Regions from separate parts of the Streptomyces sp. NPDC102402 genome, predicted to be linked through region 4. Evidence: riboswitches for the same ligand, from Rfam matches in the RefSeq annotation. Region 4 holds a riboswitch; each other region holds the start of a gene.
The links. Region 4 has a riboswitch for thiamine pyrophosphate ahead of ACIRJR_RS11970 (purine-cytosine permease family protein). Riboswitches for the same ligand answer to the same signal wherever they lie in the genome.

Region 1 (3,201 bases), on a different contig from region 4:
GGTAGAGCCCTCGCACGCCCATCGTCGGGTCGGCCTGGTGCAGTTCCCACACCGCCGACGTCTGGGTGACGGTCACGTCGTCGAGGACGCCGAGGGAGCCGATGATCACCCCGGCCAGCAGAAGGCCGCTCATGTCGATGTCCGGATACAGCCCGTGGATGAGGCCGGTGTTGTCGTCCGTGTTGCCGGACAGGCCGGCCCAGCCGATGAACAGGGAGCCCAGCAGCCCGATCAGCAGCAGCGAGATGAGGGTGCCGATCACGGCCACGGAGGTGCGGGCTGTCAGGCCGTGGCAGGTGTAGAGGGCGATCAGCATGATGGCACTGGCCCCGATCACCGCGACGACCAGCGGGTTCGATCCCTGCAGGATCGCCGGGAGGATGAACAGGGTCAGCACGCCGAAGGAGACGGCGAGCGCGATCAGTGCCATCAGTCCGCGAAGCCTGCCCACCACCACCACCGCGAGGGCGAAGATCCCCGCGAGCAGCGCCATCGGGACCGTGCGGTCCACATCGGTCACCGAGTACTGCAGGTCCCGGGGCGCGTCCGGCGCGTAGGCCACGACCACTCCCTGGCCCTCCCGCAGTTGGCGCGGCGCGTCGGGCTGGACGACCTCGACGAACGTACGGCCCTTGTCCTCACCGGTGGTCACTTCGATCGTTGCCTTCTTGCACTCCCCCGACTGCTCGTCGACGGCTTCCCGTCCCGAGGGAGTGGAGGTGTCGCCCGTCGGAGGTACCTGCGAGGCGTTGACATCCGCGCAGTCGACCGCGACGACCTTCGTCACCCGCCCGTCCTGGGTCTGCCGGTCGAAGCCGACACCCGTGCGTTCATGGGCGGGTGCCCCTCCCGGCCAGAACGCCACCAGGCCGACCAGTACCGCTGCGGCGAAGGGGATCACCACGGCGGCGATGACCTTGCGCAGGTGCTTGGACACGGGCGCGGCGGGACCGTGGCTGTGTGTGTGGCCGTGTGCATGACTCTGGGTGCTGCCTGCTGCGGGGCCGTGGGGTTCGGGGGCGCTTCCGGGGGACGTCACCCCGCGATCATCCCAAGAACGAGGGAGGCCCTCTGGCCAGCACGCCAGGCGGGAGGCTAGCGTGGAGACACATTTGCACACGCGGGAGCTCGGAGCACCGGGCTGAGAGGGCGCTGACCTCCGTACATCCGTACGGGACACGCTGCGCCGACCGCCGAACCTGTTACCGGGTAATGCCGGCGTAGGGAGTAGGTCTCATGACCACAGCGGACGCACGCACGCCTGCCTCGACACAGGATGCGCGGAATGCGCAGGATGTGAAGGACGACGAGGCCGGGAAGTCCATCGGCTGGCACAAGGGATACGTCCAGGGTTCACGCCCGGACCTCCGTGTGCCGGTCCGTCAGGTGCACCTCACCAACGGCAAGGACGTGACGCTGTACGACACGTCAGGGCCGTACACCGATCCGGCCACCGACACCGACGTACGGCGCGGCCTCGCCCCGCTCCGGGAGAACTGGATCATCTCCCGTGGGGACACCGAGGAGTACGCGGGCCGTCCCGCGCGCCCCGAGGACGACGGGCTCAAGCACACCTCCCCGCGCGGTGGTCTGCGCAATCTCGACGCGGTGTTCCCCGGCCGCCCCCGTCAGCCACGCCGCAGCCGCGACGGGCAGCCGGTCACGCAGCTCGCGTACGCCCGTCGGGGCGAGATCACCCCGGAGATGGAGTACGTCGCCATCCGGGAGAACGTCGAACCCGCGGTCGTGCGCGAGGAGATCGCCGCCGGCCGGGCGGTCCTGCCGGCCAACGTCAACCACCCGGAGATCGAGCCGATGATCATCGGCAAGCGATTCCTGGTGAAGGTCAACGCCAACATCGGCAACTCCGCCGTCACTTCCTCCATCGAGGAGGAGGTGGACAAGATGACCTGGGCGACCAAGTGGGGCGCCGACACGGTCATGGACCTCTCCACCGGACGCAACATCCACACCACCCGCGAGTGGGTCCTGCGCAACTCCCCCGTGCCCATCGGCACCGTGCCGCTCTACCAGGCCCTCGAGAAGGTCGACGGCCGGGCCGAGGAGCTGACGTGGGAGATCTACAAGGACACGGTCATCGAGCAGGCCGAACAGGGCGTCGACTACATGACCGTGCACGCCGGGGTCCGGCTGCCCTACGTCCCGCTGACGGCCCGCCGCAAGACCGGCATCGTCTCGCGCGGCGGGTCCATCATGGCCGCCTGGTGCCTCGCGCACCACAAGGAGTCGTTCCTGTACGAGCACTTCGAGGACCTCTGCGAGATCCTCGCCGCGTACGACGTGACGTACTCGCTCGGCGACGGTCTGCGCCCCGGCTCCATCGCCGACGCCAACGACGAGGCGCAGTTCGCCGAACTCCGCACGCTCGGCGAGCTCAACACCGTCGCCAAGCGGTTCGGCGTCCAGACGATGATCGAGGGCCCGGGGCATGTCCCGATGCACAAGATCAAGGAGAACATCGACCTCCAGCAGGAGATCTGCGAGGAGGCCCCGTTCTACACGCTGGGCCCGCTGACCACCGACGTCGCCCCCGCTTACGACCACATCACCTCCGGAATCGGTGCGGCGATGATCGCGTGGTGGGGGACGGCGATGCTCTGCTACGTCACGCCCAAGGAACACCTGGGGCTGCCGAACCGCGACGACGTGAAGACCGGCGTCATCACGTACAAGATCGCCGCGCATGCGGCGGACCTCGCCAAGGGGCACCCCGGGGCGCAGGAGTGGGACGACGCCCTGTCCGACGCCCGGTTCGAGTTCCGCTGGGAGGACCAGTTCAACCTGGCGCTCGACCCGGACACCGCACGGGAGTTCCATGACGAGACGCTGCCGGCCGAACCGGCCAAGACCGCGCACTTCTGCTCGATGTGCGGCCCCAAGTTCTGCTCGATGAAGATCTCCCACGACATCCGGCGGGAGCACGGGGACGGGCAGGACGAGATCGAGGCGGGGATGGCCGAGAAGTCCAAGGAGTTCGCTGCGGCGGGCAACAGGGTCTATCTGCCGATCGCCGACTGACGCCTTCTCCTGGGTGGGTGAGGGTGCCGCCCTGACCTGGGCGTCACCCTCACCAGGCCCTGATCGCTCCGGCCCGGCCGTCCCGCTCCGCCCGCCTCCGCCTGGTCACTCCGGCTGGTGCTCCGGGCCGCCGAAGTCCGGACTGGTGAAGTCGGGGCTGGT
Region 2 (3,201 bases), 380 kb from region 4:
GTGATGGCCCGCGTACTGCACGAAGCGCCCGAACTGCTCGGACCAGAAGTAGGGCACCGGGTCGTACGCCCCGGCCGCCCGGCCCGTGAGGGCGGAGGCGACCGCCCGGGGGCCCTGGAGGGCGTTGTCCCAGTGGTGGACCAGCAGCCGTTCCCCGTAGCGGGCGGAGGGGAAGGAGGCGCAGTCGCCCACCGCGTAGACGTCGGGCAGCGAGGTGCGCAGCGAGCTGTCCGCGGTGACCGAGCCGTCCGGGCCGAGCGCGATGCCCGAACCCGCGAGCCACGCCGTGGCGGGCCGCGCTCCGATCCCCACGACCACCGCCCCGGCGGGGACCGTCCGGCCGTCCGACAGGTGGACGGAGCCCTCTTCGACACGTTCCACCCGGGCCCCGGTGAGGAGTTCGGCTCCGCTCTCGGCGTACCAGGCGGCCATCGGAGCGGCCACCTCGGCGGGCATCGTGCCCGCGAGAGGACGGTCGGCGGCCTCGACGACGGTGACCGCGCAGCCGGCCGCCCGGGCGGCCGTGGCGAACTCGGCGCCGATCCACCCCGCGCCGACGACGACCACGTCGTGCCGCCGCTCCAGGACGGGCCGCAGCCGCGCTGCGTCGTCGAGGGTGCGCAGCAGGTGCACACCGGGGACGCCCTCGGTGCCGGGCAGAGCGACGGGCTCCGCCCCGGTGGCGAGGACCAGGACGTCGTAGGCGACGGGCCCCTCGGCCGTGTCGAGCTCGTGCGCCCCGGCCCGCAGGCCGGCCACGTCCAGCCCCAGGCGCAGGGTGATGCCCAGCTCCTCGAAGTCGACGTCGAAGGCGGAGTCCTCGGCCTTGCCGAGCAGGACCGCCTTGGACAGCGGCGGCCTGTCGTACGGCTGGTGCGGTTCGGCGCCGATCAGCGTCACCGGGCCGGTGAAGCCCTGTTCGCGCAGGGCCACGGCCGTCTGCACCCCGGCCATGCCCGCGCCCACGATCACGACTCCGCGCGGGTGTCCCGCAGGCGGATCCTCTGTCTGCTCGCTCACCCGTCCACCCTAATCACCTGACGTGACGTCAGTCGGCGAGTTCCTCGACCACGCTCGTCCCGCTGCCCTCCTGGGACTCCCACTCCCATGTCTCGTCCAGGCGGACGCGGCCGTCAGGGAGGTCGGTGACGGTCGATCCGCAGTGCCCGCAGGAGGTCGTTCCGTCCTGCTTCAGCTGGACGTAGCGGAAGTCCAGGGTGTCCGCGTCCCGCGTCCCGACGAGATGCCCGCGGACGATGTCGCCGCCCGCGTACTCCGCCCAGATCCGGCCCTCCCGCTCGTGGTACGTGAAACGGGTCCGGGTCCCGACCTGGCCGGGGGCCTGGTCGGCGACCGGCGAGAGGACGAGTCCGTCGAGCGAACGGGCCACGGGTACGGCTCCCTTACTGGCATCGGCCGGTGGGGTCTAGGCTGGCCACCGTAAGACACTCGCGGGAGTCCGGACGCACCGGGCTGAGAGGGAGGCTGGCCGGCCTCCGACCGTACGAACCTGATCCGGGTCATGCCGGCGAAGGGAGGGGCTGGACGCCCATGCGCATCTCCGTACAGAGTTCCGACGTCCTGGTCGTCGGGGGCGGCATCATCGGGCTGGTGACCGCCTGGCGGTCCGCACAGCGTGGTCTGAGCACGACGCTGGCCGACCCGGAACCCGGCGGCGGGGCCGCCCGGGTGGCGGCCGGGATGCTCGCCGCCGTCACCGAGCTCCACTACGGGGAGCAGATGCTGCTCGGCCTCAACATGGCGTCCGCGGCGCGCTATCCGGACTTCGTGGCCGAGCTGGAGGAGGCGAGCGGGCAGGAGACCGCCTTCCGGGCCTGCGGCACGCTGTCCGTCGCCCTGGACTCCGACGACCGGGCCCACCTGCGGGAACTGCACGCCCTGCAGCAGCGTTCGGGGCTGCGGTCGGAGTGGCTCACCGGCCGCGAGTGCCGGCGTCTGGAACCGATGCTCGCCCCCGGCGTACGCGGCGGGCTCCGGGTCGACGGCGACCACCAGGTGGATCCCAGGAGGCTCGCCTCGGCCCTGGTCACGGCGTGCGAGCGGTCGGGCGTGCGCTTCCGCCGCGCCTGGGTCGAACGGCTCTCCGTCACGGGCGGCCGTGCTACGGGAGCCGTTCTCGCGGACGGTACGGATCTCGCCGCCGGCCAGGTGGTCCTGGCCGGAGGCAGCCTCAGCGGCCGGCTCGCGGGGATACCCGAGGCGGTCGTCCCGCCCGTACGCCCGGTCAAGGGGCAGGTGCTGCGGCTGACGGTGCCGCCCGCGTACGCCCCCTTCCTCAGCAGGACGGTGCGGGCCGTCGTGCGCGGCAGCCACGTCTACCTGGTGCCGCGCGCCAACGGCGAGCTGGTGGTCGGCGCGACGACCGAGGAGCAGGGCTGGGACACCACCGTCACCGCGGGCGGGGTCTACGAGCTGCTGCGGGACGCCCACGAGCTGGTGCCCGGGATCACCGAGCTGCCGCTGACCGAGACCCGGGCCGGGCTGCGGCCCGCCTCACCGGACAACGCGCCGCTGCTGGGCCCCACCGCGCTGGACGGCCTGCACCTGGCCACCGGCCACCACCGCAACGGGGTGCTGCTGACCCCGGTGACCGGCGACGTGATGGCGCACGTGCTCACCACGGGCGAGCTGCCCGAACTGGGCCGCCCCTTCGCACCGCGCCGCTTCGCGCCGGCGGCCGCCTCCCCGGGGGCCTCGCGGCTCCCGGGCCCCGAAGCCACCACCCCCGCCTCCCAGGAGCAGCCCGCATGACACAGTCCGTGCCGTCCGCCGGCCCCGTGAGGGTCTCCGTCAACGGGGAGCAGCGCGCCGTCCCCGCCGGCACCGCGCTGGGCGCCCTGGTCGGGGAGCTGACCGCGGCTCCCTCCGGGGTCGCCGCCGCGGTCAACGAGGCCGTCGTCCCCCGCGGCCAGTGGTCCGCCACCGCTCTCCGCGACGGCGACCGCGTCGAGATCCTGACCGCCGTCCAGGGAGGCTGACCATGTCCGACGATCTCTTCACGCTCGGCTCCACGACGTTCTCGTCCCGGCTGATCATGGGTACCGGCGGTGCGCCCAGCCTCGACGTGCTGGAGCGCTCGCTGATCGCCTCGGGCACGGAGCTGACGACCGTGGCGATGCGCCGGCTCGACCCGACCGTGCGGGGTTCGGTGCTCTCCGTCCTGGAGCGCCTCTCCATCCG
Region 3 (3,201 bases), on a different contig from region 4:
GCGGCCGGGAGGTCTGCGCCGGATCGACCAGCCGCAGTGCGGTCTCCCTGCGCCGTACGGTCCACGCGTGCACGGCGAGGATCCCGCCGACCGCCGCGAACTGCACCAGGGTCAGCACGGCGGCCGTCGGCAGGTCCAGCAGCTGCGCGGTCTGCCGGTAGATCTCCACCTCAAGCGTGGAATAGGCCGGGCCGCCGAGGATCTGGACGACTCCGAAGGAGGTGAAGGTGAAGAGGAAGACCATCAGGGCGGCGGCTGCCACCGCCGGGCCCAGCGCGGGCAGGGTCACCCGCCGCCATGCCGCGAACCGTCCCGCCCCGAGGACCCGTGCGGCCTCCTCCTGGCGGGGGTCGAGCTGCGCCCACAGGCCGCCCACGGTCCGTACGACGACGGCGTAGTTGAAGAAGACATGGGCGAGCAGGATCGCCCACACGGTGGTGTCGAGCCTGACCCCCCACAAGTCGTCGAGGAAACCGCCGCGCCCCAGCAGGGCGAGGAACGCCGTGCCCACCACGACGGTGGGCAGCACGAACGGCACGGTCACCACGGCCCGCAGCAGCTGCTTGCCGGGGAAGTCGAAGCGGGCGAAGACGTAGGCGCCGGGCAGCGCGATCAGCAGGGTGAGCACGGTGGAGGCGAGAGCCTGCCAGGTCGTGAACCAGAGGACGTCCAGGATGTCGGGCCGGCTCAGCACCGTACCGATCCGGCCGAACTGCCAGTCACCCTCCGCCTTCAGGCCCCTCCCGACGATCGCGGCGACGGGATAGGCGAAGAGCAGCCCGAAGAACGCGACGGGCACGGCCATCAGGCCGAGCCGCACCGCGTTCCCCCTCCACGCGGTACGCGCGCGGGCTACTTCACGACGAGCGAGGACCATGACTGGACCCACTGCTCACGGTTCTTGGCGATCTTCTCCGGGGCCACCGTCGTCGGCTCGTCCACGGTCGCGCCGAACTTCGTGAAGAGCTCCGGCAGCTTCGCGTCCTTCACCACCGGGTTCACGAACATGTTCAGCGGCATGTCCTCCTGGAACCGCTTGCTGATCAGGAAGTCCAGCAGCGCCTTGCCGCCCGCCTCGTTCTTCGCGCCGTCCAGCAGGCCGGCGAACTCGGTCTGGCGGAAGCAGGTGCCGGTGGCGACTCCTGTCGGGGCCTCGGTGGGCTTCGGATCGGCGTACAGCACCTCGACGGGCGGGCTGGAGGCGTACGAGACGACGAGCGGACGGTCGGCCTTGGTCTTCCTGCCGCCGGCCGAGCCGGAGAACTCCTCGTTGTAGGCCTGCTCCCAGCCGTCGACGGTCTTGACGCCGTTGTCCTTCAGCTTCTTCCAGTAGTCCTGGTAGCCGGTCTCGCCGTAGGTGGCGACGGTGCCGAGCAGGAAGCCGAGGCCGGGCGAGGAGGTCGCGGCGTTCTCGGTGACGAGGAGGTTCCTGTACGCGGGCTTCAGCAGGTCGTCGAAGGACTTCGGCGGGGCGAGCTTCCTGTCGGCGAAGTACTTCTTGTCGTAGTTGACACAGATGTCGCCGGTGTCGACGGGCGTGACCCGGTGCCGGTCCGCGTCGAGCTGGGCGTCGGCCGCGACACGGCCGAGGCCCTTCGCCTCGTACGGCGTGAACAGGCCGGCGTCCAGGGCGCGGGAGAGCAGGGTGTTGTCGACGCCGAAGAACACGTCGCCACGGGGGGATCCCTTGGTCAGGATCTCCTGGTTGAGCGCGGCTCCGGCGTCCCCGCTCTTGAGCACCTTGACCTTGTAGCCGGTCTCCTTCGTGAACTCCTTCAGCACGGCGTCCGAGGCGTTGAACGAGTCGTGGCTGACCAGCGTGACGGTCTTGGAGCCGGCCCCCGTGTCGCCGGAGGCCTTGTCGTCGGAGCCGCCGCAGCCCGCGAGCACGGTGACGCCGAGCGCGGCGGCGAGCGCCGTCGCGGCGTACTTCGTGGTGGTGTTCATCTGATTCCTCCTGGAGGTGACCAGGAAGAGACGCGGCCCTGCCCGCTCGGCGAGCGGGCAGGGCGCAACAGCTTGAGTAAGGTCCGAACTTCCTACCCGGAATGACCCGGGCGAGGTTCAGAGGGTCTGCGGCCGACCTGTCCTCGGTGCCGCACTCTCAGCGCTGTGGCGCTCCCCTGTCGGAATATGCAGTTGATTTCCTGGCCAGGCTACACCGGCCGGATCATGCCCGACCGGCCGGATAGCGCCGGTCCCGGAACCCCCTCAGCGCTCGGAGGCCGCCAGCTGCCCGCAGGCGCCGTCGATCTCCTGGCCACGGGTGTCCCGGACGGTGACCGGCACGCCGTGGGCTGCGATCGCCTCGACGAACGCCTTCTCGTCCTCGGGCCGCGAGGCGGTCCACTTGGAGCCCGGGGTCGGGTTCAGCGGGATGAGGTTGACGTGTACCCGCTTGCCCTTGAGCAGCCGGCCGAGCCTGTCGCCCCGCCACGCCTGGTCGTTGATGTCCCGGATCAGCGCGTACTCGATGGAGATGCGGCGGCCCGACTTCTCCGCATACTCCCAGGCGGCGTCCAGGACCTCACGGACCTTCCAGCGGGTGTTCACGGGGACGAGGGTGTCGCGCAGCTCGTCGTCCGGAGCGTGCAGCGAGACGGCGAGGCGGCACTTGAAGCCCTCGTCGGCGAAGCGCAGCATCGCCGGCACCAGGCCCACCGTGGACACGGTGATCCCACGCTGGGAGAGCCCCAGGCCGTCAGGCTCCGGGTCCGTCAGCCGACGGATCGCCCCGACGACGCGCTTGTAGTTGGCCAGCGGCTCGCCCATGCCCATGAAGACGATGTTGGAGAGCCGCGCCGGCCCGCCCGGGACCTCGCCGTCGCGCAGGGCCCGCATGCCGTCCACGATCTGGTGCACGATCTCGGCGGTCGACAGGTTCCGGTCGAGACCCGCCTGCCCGGTCGCGCAGAAGGGGCAGTTCATCCCGCAGCCCGCCTGCGAGGAGATGCACATGGTGACCCGGTCCGGATACCGCATGAGCACGGACTCGACGAGCGTGCCGTCGTGCAGCTTCCAGAGCGTCTTGCGGGTGGTGTCGTCGTCACAGCTGATGTGGCGCATGACCGACATCAGATCCGGGAACATCGCCTCGGCGAGCTTGTCGCGCGACGCGGCCGGGATGTTGGTCCACTCCGCCGGGTCGTGCGCGTACCGCGTGAAGTAGTGCTGCGACAGCTGCTTGGCGCGGAAGGGCTT
Region 4 (3,201 bases):
GCGCAGCGCGGTGACGTCACTCTCGCTGTGCTCGGGAACGGACGTGCCCTTCGCCGCCCGGTCCGGGTGGATGTTCATGGTGACGGTGAAACCGCCGCCGCCCGTGCTGGTGACGGTCAGATTCTTCTTCTGCCCCCGGGTGATGGCGGCCTCGAGATCCTTCTTGTACTGCCGGAGCTCGTCCCGGGTGTCACCGAGGATCTTGTGAATCGTGTTGGCCTGTGTGTGGGCGTCGCCGAACTCGCCGGCGGTCTTGCCGACGAACTCCTTGGTGACCTGGGCGTTCATGCCGGCCCAGTTCCCGGTGTTGGCGGCCTTGTGCAGTCCGTCCTCGGCCTGTTTCCTCAGCTCCACGAGGTGGCGTACGAGCAGGCCCCAGTCGGAGACGGCCTCGTCGAGCGTCGTGAAGTTGGCGAAGCGCAGCGCGTCGAGATCCATGAGGTGTCGTTTCTCCTGTACGTCTGTGTTCGCGCCGCTACTTCTTGGGCTCGTACGCCGGGTTCTTCCTGCCCGGCTCGCCGGCCCGCTCGTCGAATCCGGCGTCCAGGGTCTCGATGCTGCTCACCTGCCGCTGGATGTAGTGCTCGTCACCGGCGTGCACCTTCTTGGTGACCTGCATGTGGTTGGAGATGTGGGCGCACGCGTCCATGAGCGACTTCAGTTGCTCCTCCCACCGGTTCGACACGTGCTTGAGCCCGCCGCCCAGCGCGAAGCCCTGGCCGCTCAGGTCGCCGGCGGCCTTGTCACTGCTGGGAACGGCCACACGGGCCTTGTTCCAGAGGTTGTCGTAGAGGCTGTGCGCCTGGCTGCCGATCTTCGCCAGGTCGCCCTGGTCCACCTTGAGGTCGCCCGTCTGCCCCGGCAGAGCCATGGAGCCCCCGCCGCCGGGGTCGAGTTGGTTCAACTGCATTCCGGTCGACTGCCGGCCGGCGGCCTCCGCCTTCAGCTGCTCCCACTCGTCCCATGCCATGGGTGACCCTTCCCCGCGTACCGGTCCCGCCGCTTCGCACCCGGCGGGTGCCTCGGTTTCAGGCCAAGCTAGCAACTCGCCCAGACGTTCACATGGGGTGAGTCCGGATCCTCGAGCAGCGGTTGTGTGCATCCCGTGGAGGCTGCCGGGAGTGACGCGGACCGAATGCCTGTTTCATCCGGACGAGGCCGGTCTGTCTGCCTGCGACCCGCGCGACGAGCGTGACCCGATCGACATCCGATCCGCGCGGAACCATCCCGGCGCGCCGTTCCGGCTCCCGTGCCGATCGGCCCCTCCGGCCGGGCCCGGACGGCCGCCCGGCTATCCTGGCCGCCGAACCGGACACGGGGTGCCCCGCAGGGGGCTGAGAACACACCCGTCGAACCTGAACCAGTTAGCACTGGCGGAGGGATGTCTCATGCCGTTGCCGTACGCCCAGGAAGACCGTGCGATCGGGAAGCGGGCGGCCCCGGACCCGGGTTCCGCCTTCGAAGGCCGCATGCCCGCGGCCCCCGGCGACCTCCGGGTCGAGACGCACGGGACAGCCCCCGTCCCCGAGGACCGGCGCTACGGCGGCCCCGGCCGGCTGTTCACCGTCTGGTTCGCCCCCAACCTGACCATGACCGGTGTCTTCACCGGCACCGTGGGCATCGCCCTCGGCCTGGACTTCGCCACGGCGCTCGTCGCCGTCGTGCTCGGCACGCTCGTGGGGGCGGTGCCCACCGCGTACCTCGGCACCTGGGGAAGCCGGACCGGAGTCGGCCAGATGTCCCTCGCGCGGCTGGCGTTCGGCCGGGGCGTCGTGCTGCCCGGCGCGCTGCAGTGGCTGTCCTCGATCGCCTGGGACGCGCTGATCGGCCTGTTCGGCGGGGACGCGCTGGCCCAGCTGTTCGGCTGGCCCTTCTGGCTGGGCGTACTGGTCATGATGGCCGCCCAGGGTGCGCTCGGCGTACTGGGGTACGAGGCGATCCACCGGTTGCAGACCGTGATGACGTTCGCCCTCGCCGCCGCCTTCGCCGTGCTCTCCGTGAAGCTGCTGGACGGCGTCCACCCCGCCGCCTCCGGCACCGTGCACGGAGGCGACCGGGCGGGCGCGTTCGTCCTGACGTGCACGATCGCCCTGAGCCTGGCGCTGTCGTGGGCCCCCTACGCGAGTGACTTCAGCCGGTATCTCCCGCCCACCACCTCGCGGACGCGCATGTTCTGGTGCACGCTGCTGGGCATCAGCGTCTCCTTCGTGGCGGTCCAGACGCTCGGCCTGTGGGGCGCGTCCGTCTTCACCGACCAGACCGCACGCGGGATCGACACCCTGCTGGGCGGGGGAGCGCTCGGGGCCTTCGGTCTGCTCGCCGTGGCGCTCGCCGCGCTGTGCAGCAACGCCATGAACGACTACAGCGGGTCGCTGGCGCTGCAGGCGATGGGGGTGCGCGTGCCGCGCCCCGTCGCCGCCGCGCTCGCCGCCGTGCTCGGATTCCCGCTCGTGCTGTGGATGCACGCCGCCGACACGACGGCGCGCTTCCAGAACGTCCTGCTCCTGGTCGGTTACTGGATCCCCGGCTTCGTCGCGATCGTGGCCGTCGACTGGGTGGTGCGCGCCAGGGCCCGCGGCGGCGCACCGGTCGACCTCGCGGCCGAGAGCGCCGTCGGCCGGCCGTGGTGGCCGGCGCTCACCGCCTTCGGGGCGGCCTTCGCCGCGGCGGTGCCGTTCATGAGCACCGGCCTGTACGTCGGGCCGGCGGCGAAGGCCCTTCATGGGGCGGACCTCGCCTACGGCGTGGCGTTCATCGTGGCCCTGGTGCTCTACGCCCCGCTGCGGCTGCGCCTGCGCTCCTGACGGACGGGTCACCGGATCGCGCGGCGCGGACCGGCCGTACGGCGATGAGCGGGTGGTCGGGCCCGACCGGGCCGAGGCCTTCGGCGCCGCCCCCGGGAGATCCCGGACCGTCGAGGAACCCGGCGTCCGCCCTGTGGTGGTCCGTCCGGTCTCCGGGGACGCCGTCCTCGTGGAAGACCGCCTCGGCGGGGCAGACCGGTCCGCGGCGTGATCACTCGGCGCTCTCGTGCCCGGCGGAGGGGGCGGTCCCGGCGGAGCCGTCGTCCTCGTCCTGCCGCATCAGCTCGGCGAGCTTGAACGCCTCCTCGATGAGCGTCTCGACGATCTTCGACTCGGGTACGGTCCGGACGATCTCGCCCTTGACGAAGATCTGCCCCTTGCCGTTGCCGGACGCGAC

Region 1: another riboswitch for thiamine pyrophosphate. It lies ahead of thiC (phosphomethylpyrimidine synthase ThiC); the one in region 4 lies ahead of ACIRJR_RS11970 (purine-cytosine permease family protein).
Region 2: another riboswitch for thiamine pyrophosphate. It lies ahead of thiO (glycine oxidase ThiO); the one in region 4 lies ahead of ACIRJR_RS11970 (purine-cytosine permease family protein).
Region 3: another riboswitch for thiamine pyrophosphate. It lies ahead of ACIRJR_RS26560 (thiamine ABC transporter substrate binding subunit); the one in region 4 lies ahead of ACIRJR_RS11970 (purine-cytosine permease family protein).

Annotation. Positions count from the first base shown of each region.
Region 1 is NZ_JBIWKR010000001.1:557,230-560,430, reverse strand. It holds gene ACIRJR_RS02270 (YibE/F family protein) at 1-1,039, opposite strand, end outside; TPP riboswitch at 1,111-1,244, shown strand; gene thiC (phosphomethylpyrimidine synthase ThiC) at 1,237-3,039, shown strand; gene ACIRJR_RS02260 (hypothetical protein) at 3,145-3,201, opposite strand, start outside.
Region 2 is NZ_JBIWKR010000003.1:929,048-932,248, reverse strand. It holds gene ACIRJR_RS13765 (NAD(P)/FAD-dependent oxidoreductase) at 1-1,020, opposite strand, end outside; gene ACIRJR_RS13760 (hypothetical protein) at 1,049-1,390, opposite strand; TPP riboswitch at 1,442-1,554, shown strand; gene thiO (glycine oxidase ThiO) at 1,552-2,772, shown strand; gene thiS (sulfur carrier protein ThiS) at 2,769-2,999, shown strand; gene ACIRJR_RS13745 (thiazole synthase) at 3,002-3,201, shown strand, end outside.
Region 3 is NZ_JBIWKR010000010.1:156,623-159,823, reverse strand. It holds gene ACIRJR_RS26565 (ABC transporter permease) at 1-805, opposite strand, end outside; gene ACIRJR_RS26560 (thiamine ABC transporter substrate binding subunit) at 853-1,947, opposite strand; TPP riboswitch at 2,019-2,135, opposite strand; gene rlmN (23S rRNA (adenine(2503)-C(2))-methyltransferase RlmN) at 2,212-3,201, opposite strand, start outside.
Region 4 is NZ_JBIWKR010000003.1:550,884-554,084, forward strand. It holds gene ACIRJR_RS11960 (hypothetical protein) at 1-438, opposite strand, end outside; gene ACIRJR_RS11965 (hypothetical protein) at 476-970, opposite strand; TPP riboswitch at 1,306-1,399, shown strand; gene ACIRJR_RS11970 (purine-cytosine permease family protein) at 1,389-2,804, shown strand; gene ispG (flavodoxin-dependent (E)-4-hydroxy-3-methylbut-2-enyl-diphosphate synthase) at 3,016-3,201, opposite strand, start outside.